2 regions of the Micromonospora sp. NPDC005298 genome follow, and region 1 is predicted to be linked to the other one. Evidence: riboswitches for the same ligand, from Rfam matches in the RefSeq annotation. Region 1 holds a riboswitch; the other holds the start of a gene.
The links. Region 1 has a riboswitch for cobalamin ahead of cobN (cobaltochelatase subunit CobN). Riboswitches for the same ligand answer to the same signal wherever they lie in the genome.
Positions count from the first base shown of each region.

Region 2: another riboswitch for cobalamin. It lies ahead of ABZS77_RS08245 (ribonucleoside-diphosphate reductase subunit alpha); the one in region 1 lies ahead of cobN (cobaltochelatase subunit CobN).

Region 1 covers NZ_JBEXGP010000016.1:83,150-87,356, forward strand. Annotated here, with positions in the region: gene ABZS77_RS21140 (hypothetical protein) at 1-682, opposite strand, end outside; gene ABZS77_RS21145 (RNA polymerase sigma factor) at 675-1,250, opposite strand; gene ABZS77_RS21150 (hypothetical protein) at 1,379-1,714, shown strand; cobalamin riboswitch at 1,960-2,089, shown strand; gene cobN (cobaltochelatase subunit CobN) at 2,388-4,207, shown strand, end outside.
Region 2 covers NZ_JBEXGP010000002.1:753,126-757,332, forward strand. Annotated here, with positions in the region: gene ABZS77_RS08245 (ribonucleoside-diphosphate reductase subunit alpha) at 1-1,619, opposite strand, end outside; cobalamin riboswitch at 1,813-2,030, opposite strand; gene ABZS77_RS08250 (MFS transporter) at 2,104-3,330, opposite strand; gene ABZS77_RS08255 (ROK family protein) at 3,372-4,207, shown strand, end outside.

The DNA of each region.
Region 1 (4,207 bases):
TCGCCTCCAGCTTGGTGAGATCCCCCTCGAGCCGGTAACTGACGCCGTCCGCCTGCCAGATCAGGGTCGAGGCGGCCAGCCGGGCGGTCTCCCCGTGCACCTGACCGGACCGGTCCACGTAGGACAGCACGTGCGGGCCGCCGACCCAGACGGCGAAGTCCCCGTCGACCTGGACCCATTCCGCGTCCGGCCGGACGGTCTCCTTGTGGAAGGACAGGTTGAGGCGGCCGTCGAAGGCGTCGACGCGCAGCGCGCCGCCCCGGTAGAGCAGCGTCGCCACCCGGTGGGCGCCGGTGGCGTCCGGATCGGCGACCAGCACCCGCTCGGGCGGGCCCAGCTTCGCCGGTACGCGGATCGGAAAGCGCACCGCCCGTCGCGCCTCGTCCAGCGCGGACGTCCGCTGCGACGGCAACGGCGAGGGAGTGCCGGCGGGCCGACCCGACGACGGGGCGATGGTGACGCCCGCGAAGCGCAGCAGGCCGCCTACGGCGTCGGCGACGGCGGTACGTGTCGGCGGCAGCACCGCCACCAGCAGGGCGGCGAGTGCCGCGGCGGCGTACGCCCGCCACCGGCGTCGCGGGGGCGCGGCGAGGCGGGCGTGCACGCGTGCGGTCACCTCGGGCGGGTCGGTTGTCTCCAGCCAGGTGGAGAGGTCGCGGAGTTCCCTCTCGAGGTCACCCATGTCGGACCTCCTCGCGGTCCAGCAGGCCCCGCAGCTTCGCCAACGCCCGTGACGTCCGCGACTTCACCGTGCCCCGGGGCCAGCCCAACGCCCGCACGGTCTCCTCCTCGCTGAGATCGAGGAAGAACCGGCAGACGATCACCTCGCGGTCGCGTACCGGCAGTTGGCGCAGCGCCCGTACCAGCGCGGTGCGCCGCTCCCCGGCGAGGACCGCGTCGACCGCCCCGTCCTCGACGGCCTCCGACGCCGGACCGGCCGCCGCCGCCCGCAGGACGAGGCCGTCGCGGCGGCTGCGTGAGCGGTGCAGGTTGCGCGTCTCGTTGGCGACGATCGCCAGCAGCCAGGACCGGAAGGACGAGTCGCCGCGATAGCGGGAGAGTTTGCGGTACGCCTTCACGAACGCCTCCTGGACGATGTCCTCGGAGTCCGAACCCGCGCCGAGCAGCACCGCCGTCCGGTACGCGGACGCGGTGTGTCGGGCGACCAGGAGGTCGTACGCCTCCAGGTCACCGGCCCGGGCGCGGGTGACGAGCACGTGGTCGTCCAGGGGAACCTCCGGTTCGATCACCCTCATGACACCGCACGCGGATCGCGGGTTCCATCCGGTACGGGGTCAGCTTGCTCCCATCCGGCGTGCAGGGCTTTGCCAGGAACTGGTGCTGCACTGGGGGGAGCGTCGAGGAGAGGGGTGGGGCCATGGGCTGGTTCAGTCGGCGGGCACGGGGCGCCGAGGCGACCCCGACGAAGCTGGACCGGGAGGCGACCCGCGACGACCTCGCCGCGCTGGAGGCGTTCGTCGCCAGCCGGCGGGGGGTGGAGTTCTACCTGGAGCCGGAGACCACCGCCACCGACACGACAGTGGTGGCGATCGCCCACGACGGGGAGTGGATCCGCCGCCGCACCGGCACGCCACGGGCGGCGGGCGCCATCGCCCGCAAGCACGCGGTGCCGCTGTACGAGGCGGGACGCACCGGCTACCCCGAGCGGATGCGGGTGTGGAGTCGGGCACACCCGGAGCGCCACGCCCGCTGAGCGGGCCGCCGTCGGCGAAGGCCCCGCCGGGCCGCGCGGCGCGCCGCGTGCTGTGCCGCCGTGCCGGGCGCCGGGTGCCGGGTGCCACCGCGCCGTGCGTCACGCACCACGCGTCCCGGCGTGCTGAACCGTTCACGACATCGCCGCAGGACCGCGCGAGTCGGACTGACCCACGGCTCGTGGCCTGCAGGGTGCGTTGACCGGCGGCGCGGCGGTGTGGCAGCATTCGCGGCCTGACGGCAGTGAAGGAAGTCGGTGCGAATCCGACGCGGTCCCGCCACTGTCACCGGGGAGCGATCCCCCCTCGTGAGTCACGGCCGTGTGTCTGCGGTTGGAAGGCCGGGGGAGAGCGTCGATCCGGAAGCCAGGATACTTCGGCCGTCGGATGTACCCCAGGGCGTGGACACCCGAGGAGGACCCGATGACGCAGGACGTCTCTGTCACCGACGCACACCGTCGTGACCCGAGCGGCGACCGTTCCGCCGCACCCGCACCCGCACACGTACCCGCGCGCGCTCGCGCCGTTCGTCGCTGAGTTCCGTACCGCGTCGCCCGTCGGCGCCGGCCCCGCGCCGGTGAGCCGGCCGGATCGCGGTACCCGCCGAACCCGCGCCCACCCACGTCGCCAGGCCGCTTCCTGCGAGCGTGTCGACGTTACTGTCCGGAGCCTGCCGTGCGCACCCTGCTGCTCTCCACCGCCGACACCGACCTCCTGGCCGCCCGCGCCAGCGACGCCGACTACCGCCTCGCCAACCCGGCCCGGCTCACGGCCGACGAGGTGCCCGCCCTGCTCGACGGGGTCGACCTGGCCGTCGTACGCCTCCTCGGTGGCCGGCAGGCGTGGCCCGACGGCCTCGCCGCGGTGCTCGCCAGCGGACTGCCCACTGTCGTGCTCGGCGGCGAGGCGGTGCCCGACGCGGAGCTGATGGCCCTGTCCACAGTGCCGTCCGGGGTGGCCACACACGCCCTGGCGTACCTGGTCGAGGGTGGGCCGGACAACCTCGGGCAGCTGGCCCGGTTCCTGTCCGACACGGTGCTGCTCACCGGTCGGGGTTTCGCCCCGCCCGCCCGCACCCCCGCGTACGGCGTGCACGGCGCGCACCTGGCCGACCCGTACCGGCCCACGGTGGGGATCGTCTTCTACCGGGCACACGCGCTGGCCGGCAACACCGGATTCGTCGACGTGCTGGTCGAGGCGGTGCGGGCGGCCGGCGGCAACCCCCTGCCGATCTTCTGCGGCTCGCTGCGCGGGCTGACCGCGAGCGCCGGCCCGCTCGCGCTGTTCGCCCGCTGCGACGCGCTGCTGGTCACTGTCCTCGCGGCCGGTGGCACGGTCGCCGCCGAGGCCTCCGGCGGCGGTGCCGAGGACGCCTGGGACGTCGGCGCCCTCGCCGCCCTGGACGTGCCGATCATCCAGGCGCTCTGCCTCACCAGCACCCGCGAGCAGTGGGCCGACAGCGCCGCCGGACTGTCCCCGTTGGACGCCGCCATGCAGGTGGCCATCCCCGAGTTCGACGGCCGGATCGTCACCGTGCCGTTCTCGTTCAAGCAGATCGATGCCGACGGGCTCTCCGTCTACGCCGCCGATCCCGAGCGGGCCGCCCGGGTCGCCGGGATCGCGGTACGCCACGCCCGGCTGCGGTACGTGCCCAACGGCGACAAGCGGATCGCCGTGGTGCTGAGCTCGTACCCCACCAGGCACTCCCGGGTCGGCAACGCCGTCGGGCTGGACACCCCCGTCTCGGCGGTACGGCTGCTCGCCGCGCTGGCCGAAGCCGGCTACCACCTGGGCGACGCGCCCCTGCCCGACGACGGCGACGCGCTGATCCACGCGCTGATCGCCGCGGGCGGGCACGACGTGGAATGGCTCACCCCCGAGCAGTTGGCCGCCGTCGAGGCCCGGATACCCGCGCAGACGTACCGGCGGTGGTTCGATGAGATCCCGGCCGGACTGCGCGACCGGATGCGGGAACACTGGGGGGAGCCGCCCGGCGAGCTGTACACCGACGGCGGCGACATCGTCCTCGCCGGGCTGCGCTTCGGCAACGTGGTGCTGCTCATCCAGCCGCCGCGCGGCTTCGGTGAGAACCCGATCGCCATCTACCACGACCCGGACCTGCCGCCGAGTCACCACTACCTGGCCGCGTACCGCTGGCTTGCCGCCCCGGTCACCGACGGCGGCTTCGGCGCGGACGCCGTGGTGCACCTGGGCAAACACGGCACCCTGGAATGGCTGCCCGGCAAGGGGCTGGGCCTGGCCGCCGACTGCGGGCCCGACGCGGTCCTGGCGGATCTGCCGCTGGTCTACCCGTTCATCGTCAACGACCCCGGCGAGGGCACCCAGGCCAAACGCCGGGCGCACGCCGTGGTCATCGACCACCTGGTGCCGCCGATGGCCCGCGCCGAGACCTACGGCGACCTGGCCAAACTGGAGCAGCTGCTCGACGAGTACGCGACGGTGCAGGCGCTCGACCCGGCCAAGGTGCCCACCGT
Region 2 (4,207 bases), on a different contig from region 1:
AGGTCGGCGGAGGTCTCCAGCGCGGTCAGGTACAGCTCTTCGCTGATCCGGGTGGACAGTTCCCGCGCGGCCGGGGAGTCGAACGGCAGCCGCAGCGCGAAGAACACGTCCTGAAGGCCCATCAGCCCGAGCCCGACGGGGCGCCAGCGCGGGTTGCTCGCCGCCGCCTGCGGGGTCGGGTAGTAGTTGATGTCGATGACCCGGTCGAGGAACGTCACGGCGGTGCGTACGGTGGCGCGCAGCCGTTCCCAGTCCAGGTCACCGTCGGCGAGGTGGGCGGCGAGGTTGACCGAGCCGAGGTTGCACACGGCGGTCTCGGCGTCGCTGGACACCTCGATGATCTCGGTGCACAGGTTGGACAGGTGCACCACGTTGCCGTCGTCGGCGGTCTGGTTGCACAGCCGGTTCGCGGCGTCCTTGAAGGTCATCCACCCGTTGCCGGTCTGGGCGAGGGTGCGCATCATCGTCGCGTACAGCTCCCGCGCCGGGACCTGCCGCACGAAGCGGCCCTGCGCCTCGGCGGCCCGGTACGCGGCGTCGAACCGCTCGCCCCACAGGTCGGGCAGCTCCGGCACCTCGTGCGGGTCGAAGAGCGACCACATCCCGTCGGCCTCGACCCGGCGCATGAACTCGTCCGGGATCCAGTTGGCCAGGTTGAGGTTGTGGGTGCGCCGGGCGTCCTCGCCGGTGTTGTCCCGCAGGTGCAGGAACTCCTCGATGTCCGGGTGCCACGGCTCCAGGTAGACGCAGGCCGCGCCCTTGCGCCGGCCGCCCTGGTTGACGGCGGCGACGCTCGCGTCGAGGGTCCGCAGCCACGGCACGATCCCGTTGGACTGGCCGTTGGTGCCGCGGATCAGCGCGCCCCGGGACCGGACCCGGGAGTACGCGATGCCGATGCCGCCGGCGAACTTGGACAGGTTGGCGACCTGGGCGTACCGCTGGTAGATCGAGTCCAACTCGTCGCGCGGCGAGTCGACCAGGTAGCAGGAGGACATCTGGGTGTGCCGGGTGCCGGAGTTGAACAGCGTCGGCGAGCTGGGCAGGTAGGCCAGGCTGGACATCAGCCGGTAGAAGTCGACGGCCTCGTCGGGTGTGCTGGACAGGCCGCAGGCCACCCGCAGCAGCCAGAACTGCGGGGTCTCCAGCACCAGCCGGGTGCTGGGGTGCCGCAGCAGGTACCTGTCGTACACCGTGCGCAGGCCGAAGTACTCGAACCGCCGGTCGCCGTCCGGGTCGACGGCGGCGTCGAGCGTCGCTGCGTGCGCGGCCACGAACGCGGCGGTGTCGTCACCGATCAGTCCTTCGGCGTGACCGGTGCGGATGGCCGCGCTGAACGAGGTGACGCCCTGCCGGCGGACCTCCTTGTCGACGTACCCGGACAGCAGTCGGGCGGCCAGGCGCGAGTACTGCGGCTCCTCGCCGATCATCTCGGCGGCGGTCTGGATGGACAGCCGGTCCAGTTCGGCGGTGGTCGCGCCGTCGTACAGGCCGCTGATCGTGCGGGTCGCGACCCGCAGCGGGTCGACGTCGGTGAGGTCGTCGGACCAGCGCTCGACCGCCCGGACGATCCTGTTGACGTCCACCGGTTCGGTGGCGCCGTCGCGCTTGCGGACCCGCATCTGCGTCCGGCGCGGTGCCGTGTCGCCGGCGGACGGGACTACCTCGGTGACTGTCACCACTCGCTCCTCGGAGAGTTCGAGACCTGTTGGTCCGGACGCGAGGGGGCAGACACCGGCGGACACCACGCCGGCACGGCGCGGGTCAGGTGGCGTCGGCCGTCCCACGCGGCCTCGGACCGCCGTGCGCCCGGGTGCGGGCGTACGGCGCGCTGGCAGGTCTTCGGACTCGCGGGCGTGACCGGTCTCGCCGGTCCCCTACTGGCCGTCGCTTCCCAGGCCGCGTCGCGGCCCAGTGCTGATGACGGCGGTCGTTCCCACTCACCGCTGCGGGACAGTCCCGGATTCCCACCGGGTTCCCTCTTGCCTCGACCACTGTGGATGAGCGGCCGAACCAGCTGCGCTCGACACCATATATAGGGACAGCAGAGTTGTCACACCCCACATCTCGGTGTCGGGCGTGTCGGTGACGGCCGTCACGGGCGGTTCAGCCTGCGACGGGGACCGGCTCGGGGGTGCGCGAGCGGCGCTCGACGGTGAAGCTGACACCGGCCAGGCCCAACCCGAGCACGGCCAGGAGCACACCGACCCAGGCCGGCGCGAGGTAGCCGAAGCCGGCGGCGATGGCGACACTGCCCAGGGCCGCGCCGAGACTGTTCGCGATGTTCATCGCCGACTGGTTCATGGCGGCGCCCATGAGCTGGGCGCCCGGGGCGACGGTGATGAGGCGTGCCTGAAGGACCGGCCCGAGGTACAGGCTCGTCGCGCCGACCAGGAACGCCCCCACGAACAGGCCGACGGGGTTCGCCGCGACGAGACCGAAGACGGTGATGCTCACGATCATCGCGACGAAGCCGACGATCATGCTGCGGCGCAGGTCCCGGTCCGCGAGCCAGCCGCCGAGCGCGTTGCCGACGGTCATGCCCAGGCCCACCGCGACGAGCGCCCACGGCACCGTCGCGGCGGCGAGGCCGGCGACGTCGGTGGTGACCGGAGCGATGTACGTGTTGACCGCGAAGAAGCCGGCGAACCCGACCGCCCCGGTCGCCGCGACGAGCCACACCTGCCGGGTCCGCAGGGCCCGCAGCTCGGCGGCCGGCGAGCTCTCCACGGCCGCGGCGACCTCCGGGACGACCGCCAGGACCGCGAGCAGGGTGAGCAGGAAGACCCCCGCGATGACCAGGTACGCGGTACGCCAGCCGACCGACTGCCCGAGCCGGGTGATCAGGGGTACGCCGACCACGTTGCTCACGGTCAGCCCGCTGAGCACGGCGGCGAAGCCACGGGCCTCGTTGCCGGGGCCCAGCAGGGCCGCCGCGAGCAGACCCGCCGCCCCGAAGTACGCGCCGTGCGGCAGCGCGGCGACGAACCGCGCGACAAGCACCAGGTCGAACGTCGGAGCGGTCGCCGACGCGACGGTGCCGACGGCGAACAGGACGAGCAGCCCGAGCACCAGCTTCTTGCGGGGCAGTCGTGCGCTCAGCGCGGCGATCAGCGGAGCGCCCACGACCACGCCGAGCGCGTACGCGGTGATCATCCAGCCGGCCCGGGCGACCGCGTCGGACGGCGACAGCGCGTACTCCCGCGGGAGCAGGCCTCGCGCCATGTCGGGCAGCAGGCCCATCGCCACGAACTCGGTCAGGCCGACCGCCACCCCGCCCAGGGCCAGGGCGGCCACCGCCGCGAGGCGTCGATTTCTGCTCAGTCCATCCACCGGAAGAATTTAGCAACAGCGTTGCGTAATAGGGTGTCGAGATGACGCGCACCACAGCCGACGTGACGTTCCTGCGCGGCTACAACCAGGCGCTGGTGATGGCGGTGGGGCGTACCCTGCCGACGTTCGAGCGGTCCACCGTCGTCACCGCGACCGGCCTGACCCCGCAGGCGGTCTCCAAGGTCATCGCCCGGCTGACCGCCGACGGCCTGATCCGGTCCGCCGGCGTCCGCCGTCCGGGGATCGGCAAACCCGCCGTCATCTACGAGTTGGTCCCCGACAGCCGGTACGCCGTCGGCGCGCACGTCGCCCGGCGCACACTGCGGCTGGTGCTCGTCGACCTGGCCGGCGCGGTGCACCACTCGGCGGTCAGCCCGCTCCCCCGCGACTTCACCCCGGACCATCTGCTGCACGCCCTGCGCACCGGCGTCGACGCGATCACCGCAGGCCACGAGCTGCGGGGTCGGCTCACCGGGGTCGGTATCGGCATGATCGGCCCGCTGGATCACGAGAACGGCCTGGTCCGGGACGCCCACGGTCTGCGGCACTGGCACGACGTACCGCTGCGCGAGCTCGCCGAGGCGCACCTGGGCCTGCCGGTCCACCTGGACAAGGACGTCACCGCGGGGGTCACGGCCGAGGCGTGGCGGCACGGCGGGACCTTCGGCGACGCGGCCCTGATCATGGTCGAGTCCGGCATCGGCGGCGGCTTCTGGCTGGGTGGCGCGGCCCACCGGGGCGCGCACACGAACGCCGGCGAGTTCGGCCACACCGTCGTGGACCTCGACGGCCCGCGCTGCGTGTGTGGACGCAACGGATGCCTGGAGATCGTGCACAACCGGGCGGTCGAGGCCGGCGACGTCGCACGGGCCGCCCG